Desulfurobacterium sp. TC5-1: one gene and its partner. Each later gene encodes a partner of the first gene's protein in a complex. Links are inferred from orthologs where the notes say so. Each region holds a gene or a part of one and is shown on either strand. Other genes may lie near its edges.

Region 1 (5,584 bases):
TGCCATCTCAGAACTATCAACGGCAACAACACTTCCTGCCTTACCTATTACAGCTGCATGAATGCCGAATCCTCCCAAGTGGCAGAATGCATCAAGAACCCGATCACCTTCATCGACAAATTCCCTGGCAAAAAGTAGTTTATTTTCTCTCTGATCAAGAAAATATCCAGTTTTCTGACCGCCTATTATCTGAACGCGAAACTTTATCCCGTTTTCGAGTACCGTTACCTTTTCAGGAATTTCACCATAAAGTTTTTGCTCACACAGCGGAAGTCCCTCTAACTCCCTCGTCTGAACGGTTGACTTTTCGTAAATACCCTTCGGTTGTACAACTTCAACTAAAGCTTTCACTACCAGAGGCTTTAAAATTTCCATTCCAAGTGTTGTAAACTGAGCTACAAGATAGCCATCATAACTATCCACAACTAAGCCTGGAAGGTAATCAGCCTCAGAATGTATTAAACGAAACGCCGTAGTTTCATTAGTATCCGAAAGCAGTTTTTTTCTGTAGGCAAAAGCCTCCCGAATTCTCCTGACAAAGAACTCAAGGTCTATTTCCTCATCTTTCCTGTAAGTCAAAACTCTTATAGCTATGTAAGAATCCGGATTTATATATCCTTTGGCGAGAAATGCACCCTTATAATCCCTTACAATGCATATTTCACCGGGTTTTGGTCTCCTTGAAAAAGAGAGAATATCTTTCTTATATATCCAGGGATGAAAGCCCTTTATCCTCTTTTCTCTGCCTCTTTTTATTGAAACCTGTAACATAAACAAACCTCATTGGTAACTTGATGGATTTTGCAACAAACCTTTTAAAGGCTTCATGGTAACTTATGTTACCTGAAATTATATCAGTTGCTACAGTACGAATTTCATCACTCGTTTCCATAATTTTGAACATTGCACCTTTGAATCTAAAAAACAAACGTCTTAGAAAAAGTGCCCATTTAAAATCCGCAGCAAATTTATCAAGAAAACGTGCATAGACAACTAACGCCTCTTGTGGATTGTCGTAATATTTTAAAATACTTTCAGCAGCCCTTTTGCCGCTCAACGCGGCAAAATATATACCTTCACCGGTAAATGGGTCAACAAGAGACGCCGCGTCTCCCGTGAGAAATATCCTGCCTTTTCCAGGATACAATTGTCCATCAAAAACTGGAACAAACGCCCCACCCCTGGAAATCACTTTCCCTTTAATCCTATACTTTTCATTAAACTTCTTATTAACCACTTCCGGGTTTTTCATTTTAACAGTAGAAAAATCACCAAATCCCGTCGTGTAAAAATTTCCTTTCGGAAATATCCAGTAGTATCCTGAATTAAAGTCAGAAAAATCTATAATCGCTGATTCCTTTGTATCAGATTCAATATCCATTTCAAACGTTAAAGCTTTCTTTAAATTTATGCCACAAATTCTTGGCGTTAATCCGTTCACACCGTCACAACCTATAATGAAACGTGCTCTATAAAAACCCTTAGATGTTTCTATTCTATAGCCACCCTTCTCTTCTGTTATAGCCACTACCTTCTCACCGTCATGAACTGCAATACGAGAAATCTTAGAAAACAAAAAGTTGTCAAACTCTTCTCTATCTACAAACAGAACAAAAGGAACATCAGACACCGCTTCAAGAACTGACTCTTTGTTAACAAGATAGATTTTCGTTGCTTTTTTCCTGATTATAGGAGCAACTTCACCGAAAATATCTGTAATAAGGTGGTAACATTTTAATGTTAACCCACCACCGCACAACTTTTTCCTGGGAAAATTAAACGTATCAAAAGCAATAACTTTCAGGCCACTGCCCTCCAAAACTTTAGCAGCACAGCAGCCTGCTACACCAAGCCCTACAATAGCAACGTCGTAGGAATCGTTAATTTTTCCTCCCCTCTATCAAATTCCCCTATAGTCTGATATCAATTTAGCAAATTCACGGAAAAGGTACCTGGAATCGTGAGGACCAGGCGAACTCTCAGGGTGATACTGAACAGTAAAAAGTGGCTTTGACTTATGTTTCAAGCCTTCTACCGTTTTATCGTTAAGACTGTAATGGGTTACCTCAAGTTCGTCAGGAAGCGTTCTATCATCAACAGCAAAACCATGGTTCTGGGCCGTTATCTCTACTTTTCCATTTTTAAGATTTTTAACAGGCTGGTTGGCACCTCTATGTCCAAACTTTAATTTGTAAGTCTTAGCACCCAAAGCAAGAGCTGTAAGCTGGTGGCCAAGACAGATACCAAAAATTGGTTTTTTAAACGTTGCAATGAGGTAACGAATGGTCTCTATCGCATAATCAACAGCCGCCGGATCACCAGGACCACACGATAAGAATATGCCATCAGGATTATACTTAAGAATCTCTTCAGGAGGCGTACTCGCCGGAACAACCACAGGTTTAATACCCACATCCACCAAATTTCTAAGAATGTTCTTTCTTATACCAAAATCAAGAACTACAACGCTGTATTTAAAGTTTTTAACTTCTGAATAACCTTTCTTCTCTAACTTCCACGTTCCCTGACTCCACTCATAAGGCTCTTTACAAGTTACAACATCAACAAGGTTTTGACCTTCCATAGGAGGAATACTTTTGGCCTTTTCTACAAGGGATTCAGGATTTAGATCAACCGTAGAAATTACACCCCTCATCGTACCAACATCTCTCAATCTTTTAACCAGGGCTCTCGTATCTATCTCTGCAATTCCAACAACACCATATTTCCTGAGATAATCTTCAAATGAAAACTCTGCCCGCCAGTTAGAATAAATCTCAGAAATTTCTTTTACTACAAAACCTTCTGCCTGTGGCTTATCAGACTCAATGTCTTCACTGTTAGCACCGACGTTTCCTATCAAAGGACAGGTCATTGTTACTATCTGACCCTTAAAAGAAGGATCCGTCACTATTTCCTGATAACCTGTCATACTGGTCGTAAATACTACTTCACCAGACACCTCACCTTCTGCACCAAAATTAACTCCCTCAAAGTATGTCCCATCTTCAAGAGCAAGAATTGTCTTCTTTCTGTCTAACATAATCTCTCTCCGCAGCATAGATTATAATTGTCACAGTTAGTTTACCAAAATTTACGGAGGAACGATGAAGAAACTACTGCTCATAGTTGCACTTTTAACAGGACTGGCAGTTTACGGCTGTAATATAGAATCCAACAAACCTCTTATAGTTTCAAGTCTTCCGATATGGAAAAATGTTGCAGAATATTTAGCTGGCGGAGATTTCAAATACTATTCCATTTTAAAGGGAGGTGAATCCCCCCACGGATACGAAATGAAACCTTCAGACATCGCCAAGTTAAAAAAGGCAAAACTAATAGTAATTCATGGGCTGGGCCTTGACAATTGGATACTTAAAGGAATCGATAACAGGGAAAAGGTATTTAACATAGGAAAACTCCTCTCAAAAAAGTACCCTTTTATAAAAAAAGCCGGGTATCACATATGGACAAATCCAATTTTAATGGAAGACGTGTATTTCGAAATGGCTAATAAACTCAGCAAGTTCTACCCCGGAAAAAAAACATATTATGAAAAAAGGGCTGACGACTATAGTGCTATGATACAACAGTTAATTTCAAGAGTTAATGAATGCACGGCAAAATTGAAAAATAGAAAAGTTATTGCATTTCACCCCGTATGGGAACCTCTCTTTGAAACTATAAACATCAAATGCATAGGCTATATAGTTAACAATCCTGAAGAAGAACCTAAACCGGAAATCATAAAAGAACTTATCAAAAAAGGAAAAGAGGAAAATGTCAAAATTGTAATAGCCGAAAAGGGTGAACCTCAAACTCTTGTAAATGAAATAGCCTCTGAAATAGGTGCAAAAGTTATCGTGCTAAACCCAATTCCTGACAAAGATTATGTTATAGCTTTAAGTAACTGGTGCAATAAAATATGCACCGCTTTGAAGGAGGTAAACGAACAATGATTCTTATGATAGATAACTACGATTCTTTCACTTACAACATTGTTCAATACTTCGGGACGCTCGGTGCAGATATTACCGTTAAAAGAAACGACAAAATAACGATCGATGAAATTGAAACGTTTAAACCTGAAGCCATTGTAATTTCTCCAGGTCCCTGTACACCTAAAGAAGCGGGTATTTCTGTAGAGGTGATAAAAAGGTTTTCTGGTAAACTGCCGATTTTAGGTATCTGCCTTGGTCATCAATCAATAGGTTATGCATTCGGTGCAAAAATAATAAGAGCGAAGAAACTTATGCACGGCAAAGCTTCCCTGATAAAACATGATGAAAAATATCTTTTTGAAGGAATGAAAAATCCCTTTTCTGCCATTAGATATCACTCCCTTGTAATCGATAGGGGAACTCTCCCTGAAGATTTTATAGTAACGGCAGAAAGTGAAGATGACGGAGAAATTATGGGCATAAGGCACAAACAGTTCCCCTTATTTGGCGTTCAATTTCATCCTGAATCCATTCTTACAGAAGATGGCCTGAAAATCATAGAAAACTTTACTAAACAAATTTAAACGATGAAACTGTACTCCCACATAAAAAAGATTCCTGAGGACTTTGTCGTTGAAGAAGTTCCGGCCTTAAAAGTTGGAAGTGAAGGTGCCTTTGATGTTTTTATTCTTAAAAAGAGGAATGTATCTACTTTGGAAGCAGTCAGGATAATATCAAAACTCTTAAAACTTTCACTTAAATCCATAGGATTTGCAGGATTAAAGGATAAATATGCCGTAACGTCACAGTACATAACGGTGCCTTCAGGGAAAATCACCGAAGAAAAACTATCTTTTTACAACGACGGCAGATGGAGGGTCGGCAAAAGGCAATCTAATTCTTCCTTTGAAATCAAGTTTATTGGAAAATCTAAAAAACCCCTGACTATTGGAAATATCTACGGCAACAAATTTACAATAAAAATTAGAAATTTTGAAAAATCAATGAGGGAAAAATTTTACAGAAACCTTCAAACAGTTAAACTGTACGGATTCCCAAATTATTTTGGAGAACAAAGGTTTGGAAGCGTTAAAAGCAGAGACGACTTCGTTCTAAGGTACATTTTAAAGGGTGACTTTGTGAAGGCTTTAAAGGTTTATTTCTTAGGAAGAGAAAAAATAGATATGCTCACAGATTGGCAGGACATATATAAAGTACTAAAGCCAACACTTGAAGAGTATGAAAAAGATCTACTAAGAGGACTACTAAAAGGGCTTCCTGCAGAAAAAGCTTTCCGAATCCTTCCAAAAAATATAAGAATTATGTTTAACTTCGCTTTTCAAAGCTACCTTTTTAACCGCATTCTTGGCGAATACATATTGAATAAATATCCATACAGACAAGTTCCCTTCATAAACAATTGGAAACTTTACTTTTACTTAGAAGTTACCGACTTTGAATATTTCAAAAACCTGCAGATACCTTATACCGGAAAGGATTTACCGCCGGAAGATTCTCTCCTTAAAAAAGTAATGAAAAAAGTATTTAAAGAAGAAAAAGTTAACTCTTCTGTATTTGACATGGAAATTGCCGGAATGAAAGTAATGACTGATGGTCAAAGAAAAGCTGTTGTTATTCCGGAA
Region 2 (6,528 bases), 250 kb from region 1 along the record:
AAAATCGGTAACCGCTCTATCGGTAATGAAGCTTTTGCCTGGAGGCTTTAAAGTTACAGGAAACGTGAAAGTCAACCATCAGGATATTTACCTTTTGAACGAAAGGGATCTCAATAGCAAAATAAGGTGGAAAACCGTTTCAGTCATATTTCAGGATCCGTCCTCTGCTCTTAATCCCCTTCTGAAAATCGGCAATCAGATAGAAGAGGCAATTATCTACCACGAAGGCCGGAGAAAAAACATTAGAGAAAGCGTAATCTCGCTTCTCAGGAAGGCTGCCATACCAGATGCGGAGGTAAAGTACGAAAGTTATCCTCACCAGCTTTCAGGAGGACTGAAACAGAGGGTAATGATAGCCATGGCAATAGCCTGTAACCCGGATTTTATAATAGCTGACGAACCGACAACCGCCCTTGACAAGAAAACTGAGAGAGAAATTATTTTCCTTTTGAACAACCTTGTAAAGGAAGAAAATACGGGACTTCTATTCATATCCCACGACTTTGATGTCATCTCTGAAATAACCGACAGAGTTTACGTTATGTATGCCGGCTACGTAATGGAAAGCGGGAGGACAGAAAATATTCTTAAAACCCCTTTTCATCCCTATACGAAAGGACTTATAGCCTGCATTCCGAAAGTTGAAGGGAAGGGAAAGAGAAAACTGCCAGTCCTTCCCGGCAATGTACCTGACATTAAATCAAAACCTTCAGGCTGCCCGTTCCACCCAAGATGTGAAAGGGCAAAAGAGATTTGCAAAAAAGAACTTCCTGAAATCAAGGAGATAAACGGCAGGGGAGTTCGCTGCTTCTTTCCTATTGCTGGTTCATAAAAGCCTTATAGCAGATAGAATCCTCTTTTCTGTCTTCTCTTTCCTGAAAGAGTAAAACCTATCGTTATTACAAACGGTGCAGAGATTTAAATCCTCTATAACACTTACGCCTGCTGACTTTGCCTGAATGGTATTTGCCTTTTTAAGGTCAAACAAATATTTCTTGCTTCCATAAGGTCTGAAAAGCCTGTTCCTTAAATGTGGGTTGAAAAGCTTGTAAACATCTTCACCTACCTCATAGCACTTGTTGCAGATACCGGGACCTATTATGATTTTTTGAACATCTGTAAAAGTCTGAATGTACTTTAAAGTTTTGAAAGTGATACCTTTTAGTGTTCCTCGCCATCCGGCATGAATAGCTGCAACCATGCCCCTTGCCACGACAAGGATGGGAATGCAATCTGCGCTCAAAACCCCAACCCATACTTTCCTGTTATCGGTAACAATCGCATCTCCTTTCCTTCCTGAATACCTTCTACCTGCAAAAACCACTGTACTGCTGTGGATCTGAACCGGCCTGATAACGGGAATCCCTTTTATTTCTTCTATTTCCCTTCCATCAGTCGGTTTTTCCGATATAAAAATTTCATACTTCATCACGCCCCTGCTTAAAGGTTTGGTTTATAATTCTATCATTATGAGAGTTCAGCTTAAAATAAGGCATGAAATAGAGATGACACCTGTTTATTCGGAAAGCCACGAAAAGTTGTTTGAAAGGTTTTTAAAAGTGGCTGAAAGAGAGATTGTCAATTTTGACACGAAGAAGCTGTCTAACAGAGTCTTTTGCAATCTTTTCAGAAAGAGAAAGAAGAACATTTTAAAGATGAAAAAGGGACTGTCAGGAAAAAACAGAAAGATAAGGGAAAAGAAAATTTTGTACGACTTGTTTCACAACATTTTCAGGAATTACCGTTGGGCTTGCGACTCCGGAAGCGAAAGGGAAATAGAGATAAAAGTCTGGATAGCATCTTCCATTGATAAAATTGAGACGACACTTAAAATCCTGGAGAGGAACGTTGAAAGAGATTGAAAGCATCTGGCCATTTCAGGAGCTGTTTGTTGACCCGGAACTTGCCGTTGAAACGAAGAGAATCAGCGCAACCGTCAACCTTAAGACAGCGGTGAATATCAAAAGAGAAAGTAAAACTGCAACGATAACCGTTGAAATCTTTGGTTCTATAACAGAGGGAAAGCGTCAGATTGCAAATATCCGGTTTGCGAACATAACAAAGGTAAAAGATCCTATCAGAAACACCAAGAGGTTAAAGGAAAAAATCGTTAAGAAAAAACTATCAGAACTTCTTTCTTTCCTTCCTGATTATCTTTTAAAAGCCGGAATAACCGTTGAAAAATATATAAACGAAAGTGAGGTCCTTTATGAGGACCTCAATGCGAGTTAAAATCTATGATATTCTTGTAAGGGCTTAACGTCAAAGTTTTTCTCTCTTACAGACTTGATAGCCATGACGGCTGCTTCGGCACCTCTTATAGTGGTGTAGTAAGGAATTCCGTAATTAACTGCCAGCCGCCTTATGCTCATCGCGTCTCTCTTTGACTTTGATCCTGTTGGCGTATTGATAATGAGGGCAATCTCGTTGTTTTTTATCATATCGGCAATGTTTGGTCTTCTTCCCTCCTGGATCTTGTAAACTATGGAAACGGGAAGTTCCTGTTCTTTTAAAAACCTGTAGGTTCCTTCAGTAGAAACAATTTCAAAACCGATATTTATAAGCTCTTTAACAATATTCACGACCTTTGGTTTGTCCTTATCTTTCACACTTACAAAGACCTTCCCTCTGGAAGGATCTATCGGAAGCCTTGAACCTGCGGCAAGCTGCGCCTTGTAAAACGCCGTGCCAAGGTCTTCATCGATACCCATAACTTCACCGGTAGATTTCATCTCCGGTGACAGGACAGGATCAACTTTTGTGAACCTGTTAAAGGGGAAAACGGCCTCTTTTACAGAGTAATAGGGAGGCTCAACTTCCTTAACACCGAGTTCGTCAAGCGTTTTACCGAGGGCGACCTTTGTCGCTATCTTGGCAAGCGGAATACCTGTAGCCTTACTTACAAAAGGAACAGTTCTTGAAGCTCTTGGATTGACTTCAATTATGTATATTTCACCATCTTTAACGGCAAATTGAATGTTTATTAGACCTTTAACTTTCAGTTCAACCGCTATTTTTCTTGTTATGTCTTTCATCTTCTCAACAATTTCTTTCGGAACAGAGAACGTTGGTAGAACGCAGGCACTATCACCAGAGTGAATGCCGGCTTCCTCTATATGTTCCATAACGCCACCGATAACGACCCTGCTTCCGTCACAAACTGCATCAACATCAAACTCCACGGCATCCTCTAAAAACTTATCTATAAGAACGGGCTTGTCTTCGGAAACTTCAACTGCTTCGTTCATGTAATTTCTAAGCTCTTCCATGCTGTCAACGATTCTCATAGCCCTTCCGCCAAGCACATAAGAAGGTCTCATGAGAACTGGAAAACCAATCTCTTCAGCCACTCTCTCTGCCTCTTCAAGGGAGTGAGCAATGCCTGAAGGGGGCTGCTTTAACCCAAGACGGTTGAGAAGTTCCCTGAACCTTTCTCTATCTTCGGCTATGTCAATGCTGTCAGAACTTGTACCTAAAATTTTCACACCTTCTCTTTCAAAAGGAACAGAAAGCTTTAACGGCGTTTGACCGCCAAATTGAACGATAACTCCTTCGTGTCCTTCTTTTCTTACTATGTTTAGGGCATCTTCAAGTGTAAGCGGCTCAAAAAAGAGTTTATCTGACGTATCGTAATCTGTTGAAACAGTTTCGGGGTTACAGTTTACCATGTGGGCTTCATAACCAAGTTCTCTCAAAGCCCAAACAGAGTGAACACAGCAGTAGTCAAACTCAACACCCTGACCTATACGGTTGGGCCCTGAGCCAAAAACGGCAACCTTCTTTCTATCAGAAGGTTTTGCCTCACACTCAACCCCATCGTAGGTAGAATAGTAGTAAGGTGTGTAAGCCTCAAACTCGCCGGCACAGGTATCAACACTCTTGTAAAGAACCGGAACAACCTTTTCTCTCTTTTCCCTCACTGTTTTTTGAGGTACATTCCAGATTTTTGAAAGATAGATATCTGAAAATCCCCACTTTTTGGCAAGTTTAAGAAGCTCTTCAGGAACAGTGTCAACATTGTACTTGACGAGCTCTTTTTCAAGGTCAACAAGCTGTTTTATATTGTGTAAAAACCATCTATCTATCTTTGACAGTTCGTAAATTTCATCTATTGACATTCCTCTTCTAAAACCTTCCGCTATGTACCATATCCTGTCAGGAGTTGGAACAGCGATCTTCGACTCAAGTTCAGAACGGGAAACCTGATCAATTCCTTTCAAGAAAAGACCATACCTTCCGTTCTCAAGAGAACGGATAGCTTTCATAAGGGCTTCTTTAAACGTTCTGCCGATAGCCATAACTTCACCGACAGATTTCATAGTGGTAGTTAAAACAGCATCAGCTTCAGGGAATTTCTCAAAGGCCCACCTTGGAAATTTAACAACGCAGTAATCAATCGCAGGTTCAAAAGATGCAGGTGTTTTTTTGGTGATGTCGTTTGGAAGCTCATCAAGTGTGTAGCCAACGGCAAGTTTTGCAGCAATTTTAGCGATAGGGAATCCTGTAGCCTTTGACGCAAGGGCTGAAGAACGGGAAACTCTCGGGTTCATCTCGATAACAATTACCCTTCCATTTTCAGGATTCACGGCAAATTGAACGTTAGATCCGCCAGTTTCAACGCCAATTTCCCTGATAATCTTTATGGCACTGTCCCTTAAAATCTGATACTCCTTATCTGTAAGTGTCTGGGCTGGTGCAACAGTGATAGAATCACCGGTGTGAACCCCCATCGGGTCAAGGTTTTCAATGGAACAGATAATAACAACATTATCGTTCAAGTCCCTCATAACTTCCAATTCGTACTCTTTCCAGCCTAAAACAGACTCCTCTATGAGAACCTCTGTAATCGGGCTTGCATCAAGTCCCTTCCTGACAATTTCTTTAAACTCTTCAACGTTGTAGGCAACACCACCGCCCTCACCACCGAGTGTGAATGATGGCCTTATGATTGCGGGGAGTCCAACCTCTTCAAGGATTTCCATTGCCTCTTCCATTGAACGGGCAAAACCACTTTTGGGAACATCTAACCCTATTTTCAGCATTGCAGCTTTAAACAGTTCTCTATCCTCAGCCTTCTTAATGGCCTCAACATTGGCACCTATAAGCTCGACGCCATGTTTTTCGAGGACGCCGGACTCGTAAAGTTCAACGGCAAGGTTAAGGGCAGTCTGACCGCCAACCGTAGGAAGTAACGCGTCAGGTTTTTCCTTTCTGATTATCTTCTCAACAGCCTCAACCGTAAGAGGTTCAATGTATGTTCTATCGGAAATGTCCGGATCGGTCATAATCGTTGCAGGGTTCGAGTTAACGAGAACAACCTCGTATCCTTCTTCTCTTAAAGCTTTACAGGCTTGAGTTCCGGAATAGTCAAACTCCGCAGCCTGTCCTATCACAATAGGTCCGGAACCGATTATCATGATTTTTTTAAGATCTGTTCGTTTTGGCAAGGCAACCTCCGACATAGAGTGGATTTAATAGGAAATTTTACAACAATTTGGGACCAATTTGTTAAACTGGGTGAAACTTAGAAACTAATTAATAAGGAGTTTGCATTTGTTTAATAGTAGAATTTTGACACTGCCTTAGAAATATGCGAGAAGAATCCAACGAGATTTTTTTCCAAGGTTAAGTTTCAGGTAATCTCAATGTTTTGAAAACAAATAGAGAATAAGTGAAAAGAGAATACTGAGTATTATACTTGTGGTTATTGGAAAGTAGAAAGTGAAGTTATCCCGCTTTATGTAAATGTCGCCGGGAAGCCTTCCGATCGGAAGTCCTCCCGGCATTTTTGAAATCAGAATGAGAAGAATTCCGGTCAGTGCAAGGAAGAATCCCGTTACTATTAAAGTTTTCCCGATCTCTTCCATCATCCCTTTGAATCCTCTTCCTGCTTAACATCTTCTGGATATTCAACCCTGTTGTGGTAAACACCTGAAAGAATCTTTTTAAACACTTTCTCTATCAGGTTAATCTCTTTCAAACTTAAACCGCACTGATTAAGCTGACCGTCTTCTATATCTTCCATTATCAATTTGTGAATGAGACTGTCAATGTCAACATCTTTTTTATCCTTAACCGACTTTACAGCAGCTTCTACAGTATCGGCAAGCATAACAATACCGGCCTCTTTAAATTGAGGCTTTGGCCCCGGGTATCTGAACTGTTTTTCATCAACGTCTGGATTTTGCTCTTTTGCCTTGGCGTAAAAATATTTCATCAATTTTGTTCCGTGATGTTGCCGGATAATATCTATGATAGGTTCTGGTAACTCATGTTTCCTTCCCAATTCAACGCCGTATTCAACGTGAGACCGCAGGATTGCAGCGCTCTTTTCGGGTGGAATTGTGTCGTGCATGTTTATCCCATTCTGCTGGTTTTCAACAAACGCTTGAGGATTTTTCAACTTTCCTATATCGTGAAACAGACCACCTGCTTTTGCGAGGAGTGAATTTGCCCCTATTGTTTCTGCCGCGGCTTCAGCAAGGGTGCTTACCATAACGGAATGGCTGTATGTTCCTGGCGCCTTGA

What was found.
Region 2: the proteins of carA (region 1) and carB are in contact, whole or in part, in a solved structure (PDB 1KEE), measured with the Escherichia coli proteins. The link is inferred for Desulfurobacterium sp. TC5-1 from one-to-one orthologs.

Annotation. Positions count from the first base shown.
Region 1 is NZ_ATXC01000001.1:677,235-682,818, forward strand. Bases 973-3,767 are described here. They hold carA (glutamine-hydrolyzing carbamoyl-phosphate synthase small subunit), read right to left. Parts: upstream 3,044-3,767; coding sequence 1,901-3,043; downstream 973-1,900. Other genes in these bases: H153_RS0103385 (NAD(P)/FAD-dependent oxidoreductase), read right to left, coding at 973-1,885; H153_RS0103395 (metal ABC transporter substrate-binding protein), read left to right, coding at 3,108-3,767. In the rest of the region: H153_RS0103380 (class I SAM-dependent rRNA methyltransferase), read right to left, coding at 1-771; more of H153_RS0103385, read right to left, coding at 704-972; more of H153_RS0103395, read left to right, coding at 3,768-3,959; H153_RS0103400 (aminodeoxychorismate/anthranilate synthase component II), read left to right, coding at 3,956-4,525; tRNA pseudouridine(13) synthase TruD, read left to right, coding at 4,529-5,584. UniProt on the Escherichia coli protein: Small subunit of the glutamine-dependent carbamoyl phosphate synthetase (CPSase).
Region 2 is NZ_ATXC01000001.1:425,875-432,402, forward strand. Bases 2,029-5,767 are described here. They hold carB (carbamoyl-phosphate synthase large subunit), read right to left. Parts: upstream 5,448-5,767; coding sequence 2,229-5,447; downstream 2,029-2,228. Other genes in these bases: H153_RS09020 (hypothetical protein), read left to right, coding at 2,029-2,232; H153_RS0102165 (DUF2905 domain-containing protein), read right to left, coding at 5,643-5,767. Outside these bases: H153_RS0102140 (ABC transporter ATP-binding protein), read left to right, coding at 1-832; H153_RS0102145 (polyphenol oxidase family protein), read right to left, coding at 827-1,429; H153_RS0102150 (hypothetical protein), read left to right, coding at 1,470-1,862; more of H153_RS09020, read left to right, coding at 1,849-2,028; more of H153_RS0102165, read right to left, coding at 5,768-5,867; H153_RS0102170 (HDIG domain-containing metalloprotein), read right to left, coding at 5,867-6,528. UniProt on the Escherichia coli protein: Large subunit of the glutamine-dependent carbamoyl phosphate synthetase (CPSase).